Linked DNA regions of Caballeronia sp. TF1N1. The protein of the gene in region 1 interacts with the protein of each later gene in a pairwise test. Links are inferred from orthologs where the notes say so. Each region holds a gene or a part of one and is shown on either strand. Other genes may lie near its edges.

Region 1 (6,212 bases):
TCAACAGCGCCGTTCGTTCGGCTTTTGCCAGCGCGTTTTGCATGGCGACGAGTCCGAGCGCCGTGACCGCCGCGATCGACAGGGCGATCATCACCTCGATCAACGAATCGCCGCGCGGGCGAACGGATCGAGTGCGCCCGCCGCGCCTGATGCTCGGCATGACCGATCGCGCGTTCATGCCGATGCTCCGCAAGCGCCTTGAGTCATGCGCGCACGCCCGCCCGCAGCCAGTCGAATGCAGCGCCGCGACGACGCATTCGCGTTGGCATCCGCGCTGCGCGGGCCGAAATCGAAGCTACGGAAGCCGCCGATCACTTGGCCCATCGGCGGCGTGAACGAAAGATCCGTCGATGCGCCCGCAATGGCGACCGATGTCATCGCCGGCTGCAAGCGCAAGAGCGTCAGCGCGCCGTCTTTATCGACGAAGAGGCCCCAGCCGCACGACCAGTCCGCGATACCCGCGTCGCAAGCCTTGCCCGCCGCGAGGCAATGCCGGCTCGCATCGACGCGGCATAGCGTGACGCGCGCGCCGCGTTTGAGCGATTCGGCCCGCGCGAGCGAAAGCGTCGAGAAAAGCGAGCGCGCGCGGGCATCGATCTGATCGCGTGCCTGCCAGGAGAGAAACGAAGGCGTGGCGAAAGTTGCGAGGATCGCCATCACGGCAAGCACCACGCAAAGTTCGACGAGTGTGAAACCAGAATTCGAGAAGCGGCTCATCTGCATGCCTTATCGACGAGTTGAACGAATGCTCAATCTAGCGATAAGGAACGCGCGCCGCCATTAGCCGAATGGACGAGTGTTCACGCGCGTTCGCACGGGGCACACTGCCCGAGGGCAAAAGATCGACTGGGGGAAAGATGCTCGGTACAGACGCGCAATCAGCGCTTGCGGGAAGTGGTCTTTTTGGGCGCGGCGCGGCGGAATTCCTCGAGCACGTCCTCGAACTCGGACACGTCTTCGAAACGCTTGTAGACCGACGCGAACCGTACATAAGCGATGGTGTCGAGCTGCCGCAACTCGTTCATCACGAGTTCGCCGAGACGTTCGCTCTGCACTTCGCGCTCGCCGCTGCCAAGCAATTGATATTCGATGCGCGCGACGGCTGCCTCGATGGCGTCCGCCGCAACCGGCCGCTTGCGCAGCGCCAGCTTCATGCTCGCGACGAGCTTGCGGCGATCGAACTCGGTGCGGCTGCCGTCTTTCTTCACGACCGACGGCAGCGCCAGTTCGACGCGCTCATACGTGGTGAAACGCTTGTCGCAGGATGGACAGCGTCGCCGCCGCCGGATGGCTGCGCCGTCCTCCGACACGCGAGAATCCACGACCTGGGTGTCTTCGTGTCGGCAGAAGGGGCAGCGCATCGGGGCTTGGTTCCTGGCTCGGTTCGAATATCAGCGATAGACCGGGAAACGCTTGGTCAACTCGGTCACTTGTGCGCGCACGCGCTCGAGGTTCGCCTGGTCTTCCGGTGCGTCGAGCACGTCCGCGATCAAATTGCCAACCTGCTCCGCTTCCTTCACGCCGAAACCGCGCGTGGTCATGGCGGGCGAACCGAGACGCACGCCGCTCGTGACGAACGGCTTTTCCGGATCGTTCGGAATGGCGTTCTTGTTGACCGTGATGTGCGCGGCGCCGAGCGCGGCTTCGGCCGCCTTGCCGGTGATCTTCTTTGCGCGCAGATCGACCAGCATGACGTGGCTTTCCGTGCGGCCCGAGACGATACGCAGACCGCGCTTGACGAGCGTTTCGGCCAGCACGCGCGCGTTATCGACCACTTGCTGCTGGTACGTCTTGAACTCCGGCGTCAGCGCTTCCTTGAACGCGACGGCCTTCGCCGCGATCACGTGCATGAGCGGACCGCCCTGAATGCCCGGGAAAATGGCCGAGTTGATCTGCTTCTCGAATTCAGCCTTCATGAGGATCACGCCGCCGCGCGGGCCGCGCAGGCTCTTGTGCGTGGTCGTGGTCACGAAGTCCGCGTGCGGAACGGGATTCGGATAGACGCCTGCCGCGACGAGCCCCGCGTAATGCGCCATGTCGACCATGAAGTAAGCGCCGACACTCTTCGCGATTTGCGACAGGCGCTCGAAGTCGATACGCAGCGCGAACGCCGACGCGCCCGCGACGATCAGCTTCGGCTTGTGCTCCTTGGCGAGCGCTTCGGTCTTTTCGTAGTCGATGTCTTCGGCTTCGTTCAGGCCGTAGCTCACGACGTTGAACCACTTGCCCGACATGTTGACGGGCGAACCGTGCGTCAGGTGGCCGCCTTCGGCGAGGCTCATGCCCATGATCGTGTCGCCCGGCTTCAGCACGGCGAAGAACACGCCCTGGTTGGCCTGCGAACCGGAGTTCGGCTGCACGTTCGCGGCTTCGGCGCCGAACAGTTGCTTGACGCGGTCGATTGCCAGTTGCTCGATGATATCCACGTATTCGCAACCGCCGTAGTAGCGCTTGCCGGGATAGCCTTCGGCGTATTTGTTGGTGAGTTGCGAGCCTTGCGCGGCCATGACGGCCGGGCTCGTGTAGTTTTCCGAGGCGATCAACTCGATGTGATCTTCCTGACGGCGATTTTCCTGCTCGATCGCCTTGAGCAGTTCGGGATCGACCTTGGCGAGGGTACTTTCGGCTCTGTCAAACATACGTTTTCCGTGAGATCAAAACAGGTTGACCGGATCGCGCGTGACGATGCGTTCGAAGCACGAACGCAAAACGCAAGGAAGACGCAGGACGCCAGACGGGTCCACACGCGACGGATGAGGGAAGAATCCGGGTTCGCGGAACGGACAGCCACCGGCAACGCAGCGACGGCGCGCGGATCTCAGCTGCCCAGGCGAACGGCAAAACGACACTCCGCGCTTCCTAGTGGGTCGTTCCACCTTGAATCCGAAGATTCTATCGCCAGTCACGCGGGGTTTGAGCGTTGTAGTGTAATGGTGCGGCCGGGTTTAGGCAACTTGGCGAGCGTCTGCGAAACGCGTAAAACGCACGATCGTTCTGGTTTGCAGTTGCTTGCCGCATCGCATCATTGGAAGTACTCTGTGCGCCGTTGCCGGTCGTGTGTCCGCGCGCGCTCCGGTACAGCCCAACCCCCACTTTCCGGAGCCCGCTCATGATCGTATTCGTCACCGGCGCCTCTGCCGGCTTCGGCGCAGCCATTGCCCGCACATTCGTCAAGGGCGGCCATCGCGTCGTCGCGGCCGCGCGCCGTAGAGACCGGCTCGCCGCGCTATCGAAGGAACTCGGCGACTCGCTCTTGCCAGTCGAACTCGACGTGCGCGACAGCAACGCCATCAAGAGCGCCATCGCCTCGCTGCCCGAATCGTTCGCCCAGATCGACGTGCTGGTCAATAACGCGGGCCTCGCGCTCGGCCTCGAACCGGCACAACGCGCGAATCTCGACGACTGGAAGAACATGATCGACACCAACTGCATGGGACTCGTCGATGTCACGCATGCCGTCCTTCCCGGCATGGTGGCGCGCAATCGCGGTCACGTGTTCAACCTCGGTTCGGTCGCGGCGTCGTACCCGTATCCGGGCGGCAACGTGTACGGCGCGACCAAGGCGTTCGTGCGGCAATTCAGCCTGAACCTGCGCGCCGACCTTGCCGGAACCGCGTTGCGCGTGACGGATATCGAGCCGGGCCTGTGCGGCGGCACCGAGTTCTCCAACGTGCGCTTCAAGGGCGACGACGACAAGGCCAGCGCCGTCTACAAAGACGTGCAGCCGCTAACCGCCGAGGATATCGCCGACGCCATCTACTGGATTGCGACGCGCCCCGCGCACGTGAATATCAACGCGATCGAACTCATGCCCGTGGCCCAAACCTTCGGACCGTTGCAAATACACCGCGGCTCGTAAGAGGAATCGACTGTATTTGGTGGCCCAACTTCCGCTTCCGGTAAAATGCCGCGGATGTTTATTTGTCAAAAAGCGAGCCGGAGCGGGTCCAAAAGCCTCCGCGCGAGCGGGGCGGCGCAAAGGTGAGTGATTCGTTGAATTTCGAATGGCCGATTCGGGTGTACTACGAGGACACCGACGCGGGCGGCATTGTCTTCTACGCGAACTACCTGAAGTTCTTCGAGCGTGCGCGCACCGAATGGCTGCGCGCGTGCGGTATCGACCAGCAGCGGCTGGCCGAATCGGCCGGCATCGTGTTCGTCGTGAGAAGAACATCCGTCGATTATTCGGCTCCCGCGCGCCTGGACGACTCCATTCGCATCGTGAGCCGTATCGCGCGGCTCGGGCGCGCATCGGTGGATTTTCATCAGGAAGCGTGGCGTGACGCGGTTCTTCTTGCAAGCGGCGATATTCGCGTCGCTTCGGTGGATCGCGCAACGATTCGCCCTGCCGGTATTCCCGAACGAGTTCTCGAAGGATTGAGGCGCGGTCCTCATGCCGGGCAGGTCGTGCTTGCCGCGGACGAGCATCGCGCGCACCCGGTTTGAACGCTTCACGGGCAAGAGCCGGCCACGAGGCGGCTTTCGTTTTATTGATGTCGCGGTCACGAAAGCCTGACGCGCCTTTGACCGGAAGCCCCTTTTCCGGACGTAAATAGCAGCTAATAGCAGGTGGAAGCAGCGGACTTTTATGAACAACACACAAGACTTGTCGATCGTATCTCTCGTCATTCATGCGAGCCTGCTCGCGCAGGCCGTCATGGCCCTGCTGCTTCTGCTCTCGCTGCTGTCGTGGACTTTCATCTTCCGCAAGTGGTTCGCCATTCGGCGCGCGCGCGCGCAAACCGAGCGTTTCGAACGCGATTTCTGGTCCGGAGGCGACCTGCAGGCGCTGTATCAAAGCGCGGCGAACAACCGTCACACCATCGGCGCGCTCGAGCGTATCTTCGAATCGGGCATGCGCGAGTTCTTGAAGGGCAAGGAGCGTCGCATCACCGATCCGGGCGCGATTCTCGACGGTTCGCGCCGCGCCATGCGGGCTGCCTTTCAGCGTGAAATGGACGTGCTCGAAGCGAATCTCGCGTTTCTTGCATCGGTCGGCTCGGTCAGTCCGTATATCGGTTTGTTCGGCACGGTCTGGGGCATCATGAATTCGTTCCGCGGCCTCGCAAACGTACAGCAGGCAACGCTCGCCAACGTGGCGCCCGGCATTGCCGAAGCGCTCGTCGCGACCGCGATCGGCCTCTTCGCCGCGATTCCCGCCGTGGTCGCTTACAACCGCTACGCTCACGATATCGACCGCCTGGCGATCCGCTTCGAGACCTTCATCGAAGAGTTCTCGAACATCTTGCAGCGTCAGGCGCACTAAGGAGTCACGATGGCAGGCTCGTCCCGTTCCAGCATGCGCGGCAGTTCGCGCCGCGCCATGGCCGACATCAATGTCGTGCCGTATATCGACGTGATGCTCGTGTTGCTCGTCATCTTCATGGTGACGGCGCCGCTCGTGTCGCCTTCGATCATCAACTTGCCGACCGTCGGCAACGCGCAGCCACAGGAACAGCAGCCGCCGCTCGTCATCAACATCAAGGCCGACGGCAGCATGAACGTGCGCTACAAGGAAGAAGGCGGCGCGACGCAAGAGCAGAGAATGACCAAGGACGACCTGAACACGTTCGTACTCAATCGTCAGGAGTCGCATCCGGATCAACCCGTCGTCATCGCGGCGGACAAGACCGTGAAGTATGAAGTCGTCATGAACGTGATGTCCGATATGAAGGCGCGCGGCGTGAAGCGCGTCGGATTGCTCGTCAAATCGCAATGACCCTTTTGCAGAACCGGCAGACGCGCGGCTCATCAGCGCGACCCATCCGCCCGCCGCGCGAACGCGGTACGGGCCGCGCTTTCGCGCTCGCCGCCGTCATGCACTTGCTGCTTGGCTGGCTGCTGTATCACGGCATCAACTGGCAGAACAACACCCCCGCCGGAGCCGAGGCGGAACTGTGGACCGAGATTCCCGACACGCCTGCTCCCACGCCGCGCGTCGCGCCCCCGCCGCCCGTGGCCGTGAAGCCGCAGCCTGCGCCGCCGCCCGCGAAGGACGAGGACGCCGACATCGCGCTGCAGGAAAAGAAGCGTAAGCAGGAAGCCGCCGCACGCGATGCACAATTGGCCGAGCAGCGCCGCCAGCAGGAATTGGCGCAGCAGGAAGCCGAAGCGAAGCGCCAGCAGCAAGTCGCCGCTCAAGCCGCCGCGGCGGCCGCCGCGCAGAAGGCCATGCAGGACAAGCAGAAGCAGATCGAACAACAACGTCAGGC
Region 2 (5,299 bases), 310 kb from region 1 along the record:
GACGCTTGAAGACGAGCGAACCGTTCGTTCCGCCGAAGCCGAACGAATTTTTCACCGCGACGTCGATCTTCATTTCCCGCGCGGTGTTCGCACAGTAGTCCAGGTCGCACTGCGGGTCCTGGTTGAAGATGTTGATGGTCGGCGGCGAAATCTGGTTATGGATCGCGAGCACGGTGAAGACCGACTCCAGCCCGCCCGCGCCGCCCAGCAAGTGGCCGGTCATCGACTTGGTGGAATTGACGACGACGCTCCTCGCGTGATCGCCGAGCGCGCGCTTGATGCCCGTGGTTTCCGCGATATCGCCGAGCGGCGTGGACGTGCCGTGCGCGTTCACGTAGTTCACTTCGTCGACATTGACCTTCGCGTTCTTCAACGCGTTGACCATGGCGCGACGGCCGCCGTCGCCGTCTTCGGGCGGCGCGGTCATGTGATATGCGTCGCCGCTCATGCCGTAGCCGAGCACTTCCGCATAGATCTTCGCGCCGCGCGCCTTCGCGTGCTCGTACTCTTCGAGCACCATCACGCCCGCGCCTTCGCCAAGCACGAAGCCGTCGCGGTCGGTGTCCCACGGACGGCTGGCCGTGGCGGGGTCGTCGTTACGCTGCGAGAGCGCGCGCGCCGCCGCAAAGCCGCCGATACCGAGCGGAGAAACCGTGGCTTCCGCGCCGCCCGCGATCATCACGTCCGCGTCGCCGTATTCGATCAACCGCGATGCTTCGCCGATGCAGTGCAAACCGGTCGTGCAAGCCGTGACGATGGCCAGATTCGGACCCTTGAGACCGAAGCGGATGGACAGATGACCGGAGATCATGTTGATGATCGACGCCGGCACGAAGAACGGCGAAATACGGCGCGGACCGCGATTGAGCAGCTCGGTTTGGGTGACTTCGATCATCGGCAAGCCGCCGATGCCCGAACCCACCACCACGCCCACGCGCTCCGCGTTTTCCTCGGTGATTTCGAGGCCGCTGTCCTGCATGGCCTGCACGCCGGCCGCAAAGCCGTAATGGATGAAGGTATCCATGTGGCGCGCTTCTTTGGCGGGCATGTAGTCTTCGATGTTGAACCCCTTCACTTCGCCCGCGAAACGCGTGGAGAAGTTCGTGGCATCGAACTTGGTGATGTTGGCGATGCCCGACTTGCCCGCGACCAGATTCGCCCAGCCGTCGGCAACGGTATTGCCGACAGGCGAAACGAGCCCAAGGCCTGTAACAACAACTCGACGACGGCTCACGATAACCCCTTATCCATAGAATGACGAAAAACAAAAGCCACAGCGGCCACAGGAAACCGCCCTGTGTGCCCTGTGGCTGTTAAATCGGTCTGAGCAGCGACAAAACATCTGGCTCGATGAGCGATGAGTCGCTGGCGCGTCCGGCCTTAGGCCTTGACGTTGGCGCGAGCGTAGTCGATTGCTTGCTGAACCGTGGTGATCTTTTCTGCCTCTTCATCGGGAATTTCCATGCCGAACTCGTCTTCCAGTGCCATCACCAGTTCGACGGTATCGAGCGAGTCAGCGCCGAGATCGTTGACGAACGAAGCTTCGTTCTTGATTTCAGCTTCGGCCACGCCAAGTTGTTCGGCGACGATCTTCTTCACGCGCTGTTCGATATTGTCCATGCAGCCCTCCGAGGGATAAAAAGTTCAAAAATACGAGTGCGCGCATTTTATCAGGTTTGGACCCGCAAAATACGGCGCGTCAGTTCCATGCTGCGCTGCCCGACGCGCTCCTACAAGAGGGCTTGCCGGGCTTCACAGCGATTTTTTCTGCCACCGAGTCCGGCGGTGCGCGCCATGCCTTGAGCATTTTGCGCGCCCGTCTCGGCGCGGATATTAAGCGAAAAACGGCGAAATGCCTATTGCGCCCTTTCCTCGCCTTTACAGCTTTACATGTACATGCCGCCGTTCACGTGCAAGGTCGTGCCGGTGATGTATCCAGCGAACGGCGACGCCAGGAACGACACAGCATGCGCGATATCTTCCGGGCTGCCCAGTCGGCCAAGTGGTATCTGCGCGGTGAGCGCGGTGCGCTGCTCTTCGGGCAAAACCTTGGTCATGTCGGTATCGATGAAACCCGGCGCGATGCAGTTCACCGTAATGCCGCGGCTGCCGATCTCGCGTGCGAGCGCCCGCGTCATGCCCGCCACGCCCGCCTTCGCCGCCGCATAGTTGGCCTGGCCGGGATTGCCCGACGAGCCGACCACCGACGTGATGTTGATGATGCGCCCGCCACGCGCCTTCATCATCGGGCGCAGGACGGCGCGTGATAGACGAAACACGGCGCGCAGATTGGTGTCGATGACGGCGTCGAATTCGTCGTCTTTCATGCGCATGGCAAGCTGATCTTTGGTGATGCCCGCGTTGTTCACGAGAATGTTCAGGCCACCGAACTCCTTGACCGTGGACTCGATGAACGAGTCCGCGGCGGCTGCGTCGTTGACGTCGAGCACCGCGCCGCGACCCTTGCCGCCCGCTTGCTGCAACGCTTCGCCAATGCCGGCCGCGCCGCTTTCGCTCGTCGCCGTGCCGATGACCGTCGCGCCCTGCCGCGCGAGTTCCAGCGCGATTGCCCGGCCAATGCCGCGCGACGCGCCCGTGACGATAGCTACCTGATTGTCCAGATTCATTGTTCCACTCCGACTATGCAGCGATCAGTTTGCGCGTTTCTTCGAGCGATGCCGGATCGAAAATCGATCCGCCGACGAGGTTGCCGTCGATCCGCTTCGTGAGACCCGCGAGCACCTTGCCCGGACCGCATTCAATCACGTGCGTGACGCCTTCGCGCGCAATCGCCTGCACGCATTCGACCCAGCGCACCGGGCCTGCTGCCTGACGCACGAGCGCGTCCTTGATAGCGGCGGGATCGGAGACGTTTGCCACGTCGATGTTATTGATCAGCGGAATCCGCGGCGCCTCGATGTCGACCTTCGCGAGGTAATCGCGCAACTGGTCCGAAGCGGGCTTCAGCAGCGACGAATGAAACGGCGCGGAAACCGGCAGCGGCAGCGCGCGCTTCGCGCCCTTCGCCTTTGCGATTTCGCATGCCTTTTCGACGGCCGCCTTGGAGCCCGCGATCACGACTTGCGCCGGCGCGTTGAAGTTGACGGCTTCGACCACGCCCGCCGACGACGCTTCGGCGCATACGGCGCGCACGGTGTCGTCGTCGAGACCCAGGATCGCGGCCATGCCGCCGACGCCCACCGGAACCGCGCTCTGCATTGCTTGCGCGCGGAATCGCACGAGCGGCACGGCATCCGCGAAAGCCAGCGCGCCGGCCGCGACGAGCGCGGTGTATTCGCCGAGGCTATGGCCTGCAACGATCGCCGGCTTCAGACCGGTTTGTGCTTCCCACACGCGGTAAATGGCATAAGCCGCCGTCAGCATGACGGGCTGTGTGTTGGTCGTGAGATTCAGCTCTTCGGCCGGACCTTCGGCGATCAGCTTGCCGAGATCCTGGCCGAGCGCATCGGATGCCTGCTGCACGGTGTTGCGCACGACGGCGTGATCGGCGAATGCGTTGAGCATGCCGATCGACTGCGAACCTTGGCCGGGGAAAACGAACGCAAATTTCATATCGTCCTCGTTGGATTGGAACGATCCGCCTCTCTGCGCCGGCCGGCAAATGGCCGACGCCGGCTGTGCTTGCGCCGCGCGCGCATGGTGTGGCCGCGGCGGCCTTTTCAGCGGATCGAATTCAGATTGATGGGGATCGAGAAGATTGAGGAAGAAAGCGAGTGGCTTGAGCGATCAATAGCGGAAGACCGACGCGCCCCACGTGAAGCCGCCGCCCACGCCTTCGATCAGCACGTTCTGGCCACGCTTAATACGCCCGTCGCGCACGGCGACATCGAGCGCGAGCGGAATCGACGCCGCCGACGTATTGCCATGCTCGCCCACCGTCACGACCATGCGCTCCTGCGGCAGATGCAGCTTGCGGCAAGTGCTCTGCATGATGCGGATATTGGCTTGATGGGGGATCAGCCAGTCGATGTCGTTCGGCGTGAGCTTCGCTTTCTCAAGCGCTTCGATAGCCACTTTTTCGAGCACGTTGACGGCGAGCTTGAACACCGCCTGGCCATCCATGTGCAGGAACGCGCTGCCGGAAATCACACCGCCGTTCACGTTGCCCGGCGTGCAGAGAATGTCGGAATAGCTGCCGTCCGCATGCAGCGCGCTCGACAGCACGCCCGCTTCCTCGGACGCCTGCAGCACGACCGCGCCCGCGCCGTCGCCGAACAGCACGCAGGTCGTGCGGTCCTTGAAGTCGAGAATGCGCGAGAACGTTTCCGCGCCGACGACGAGCGCCGTGCGATTCAGACCGCTGCGAATGAAACTGTCCGCCGTCGCGACGCCATAAGCGAAACCGGAACAGACGGCCTGCACGTCGAACGCCGCGCCGTTGTTCTTGATGCCGAGCTTGTTCTGCAAGAGACACGCCGTGCTCGGAAACACGAAGTCCGGCGTGGAGGTTGCCACGATAATGAGATCGATGGATTGCGGGTCGATGCCCGCCGCCTCGATGGCTCGTTGCGATGCGACCAGCGCGAGATCGCTCGTGGTTTGATCAGGAGCCGCAAAGTGCCGTGCGTGAATGCCGGTTCGCGCGACGATCCATTCGTCGCTCGTCTCGACGCCTTCTTTAGCGAGACGGTCCGCCAATGCCTGATTCGTAACGCGCTCGGCCGGCAGATAGCTGCCTGTGCCGAGCACTCGAGCGTAAAGATTGGATTGAGCCATTATGCCTTCGAGTGTAGCGCAGTCCCCGAGGCGTCCGGCGGATTCGGACGCGAGTTCGGCTGCGGGTTCAGTTCCGTCGCGACGCCGCTTGCGGCATCGGTGGCGGAAGTGCTCGCGGCGCCTTCGCGCGCGGCAGGCGCATTCTCCTCCATTGCGCGCACGAGACGTTCGAGCACACCATTTTTGACGGCATCATACCCGCGTTTGATGGCCCACTCAAACCCGAAGGCTTCGGCCGATCCGTGGCTCTTGATCACGAGGCCGCGCAATCCCAGCAAGGCGGCGCCGTTATATTGCGCGGGATCGACGCGCTTCTTGAAACGCTTGAGAACGGGCAGCGCCACGAGCGCCATCAGCTTGCTCGGCAGGTTGCGGCTGAACTCTTCCTTGATGATGTCGGCAAGCATTTTCGCGAGACCTTCGGAAGTCTTCAACGCGACATTGCCGACGAAGCCGTCGCAAACCACGACATCGGTCGTGCCTTTATAGATGTCGTTGCCTTCCACGTTGCCGTAGAAGTTGAGCGTGCTCGCACGCAGCAGTTCGCCCGCGCGCTTGATCG

The links. The genes of interacting proteins can lie anywhere in the genome.
Region 2: the proteins of ybgC (region 1) and acpP interact in binary tests that used the Escherichia coli proteins (3 or more experiments, as listed by UniProt). The link is inferred for Caballeronia sp. TF1N1 from one-to-one orthologs.

The regions. Positions count from the first base shown.
Region 1 is NZ_CP084626.1:2,364,918-2,371,129, forward strand. What follows is about bases 2,949-5,719. They hold ybgC (tol-pal system-associated acyl-CoA thioesterase), read left to right. Parts: upstream 2,949-3,993; coding sequence 3,994-4,446; downstream 4,447-5,719. Other genes in these bases: LDZ28_RS11010 (SDR family NAD(P)-dependent oxidoreductase), read left to right, coding at 3,110-3,859; tolQ (protein TolQ), read left to right, coding at 4,589-5,266; tolR (protein TolR), read left to right, coding at 5,276-5,719; tolA (cell envelope integrity protein TolA), read left to right, coding at 5,716-5,719. Also shown: LDZ28_RS10990 (prepilin-type cleavage/methylation domain-containing protein), read right to left, coding at 1-178; LDZ28_RS10995 (GspH/FimT family pseudopilin), read right to left, coding at 175-723; transcriptional regulator NrdR, read right to left, coding at 879-1,361; glyA (serine hydroxymethyltransferase), read right to left, coding at 1,392-2,639; more of tolA, read left to right, coding at 5,720-6,212.
Region 2 is NZ_CP084626.1:2,061,103-2,066,401, forward strand. What follows is about bases 1-2,829. They hold acpP (acyl carrier protein), read right to left. Parts: upstream 1,621-2,829; coding sequence 1,381-1,620; downstream 1-1,380. Other genes in these bases: fabF (beta-ketoacyl-ACP synthase II), read right to left, coding at 1-1,234; fabG (3-oxoacyl-ACP reductase FabG), read right to left, coding at 1,887-2,627; fabD (ACP S-malonyltransferase), read right to left, coding at 2,641-2,829. Also shown: more of fabD, read right to left, coding at 2,830-3,573; LDZ28_RS09580 (beta-ketoacyl-ACP synthase III), read right to left, coding at 3,748-4,737; phosphate acyltransferase PlsX, read right to left, coding at 4,737-5,299. UniProt on the Escherichia coli protein: Carrier of the growing fatty acid chain in fatty acid biosynthesis.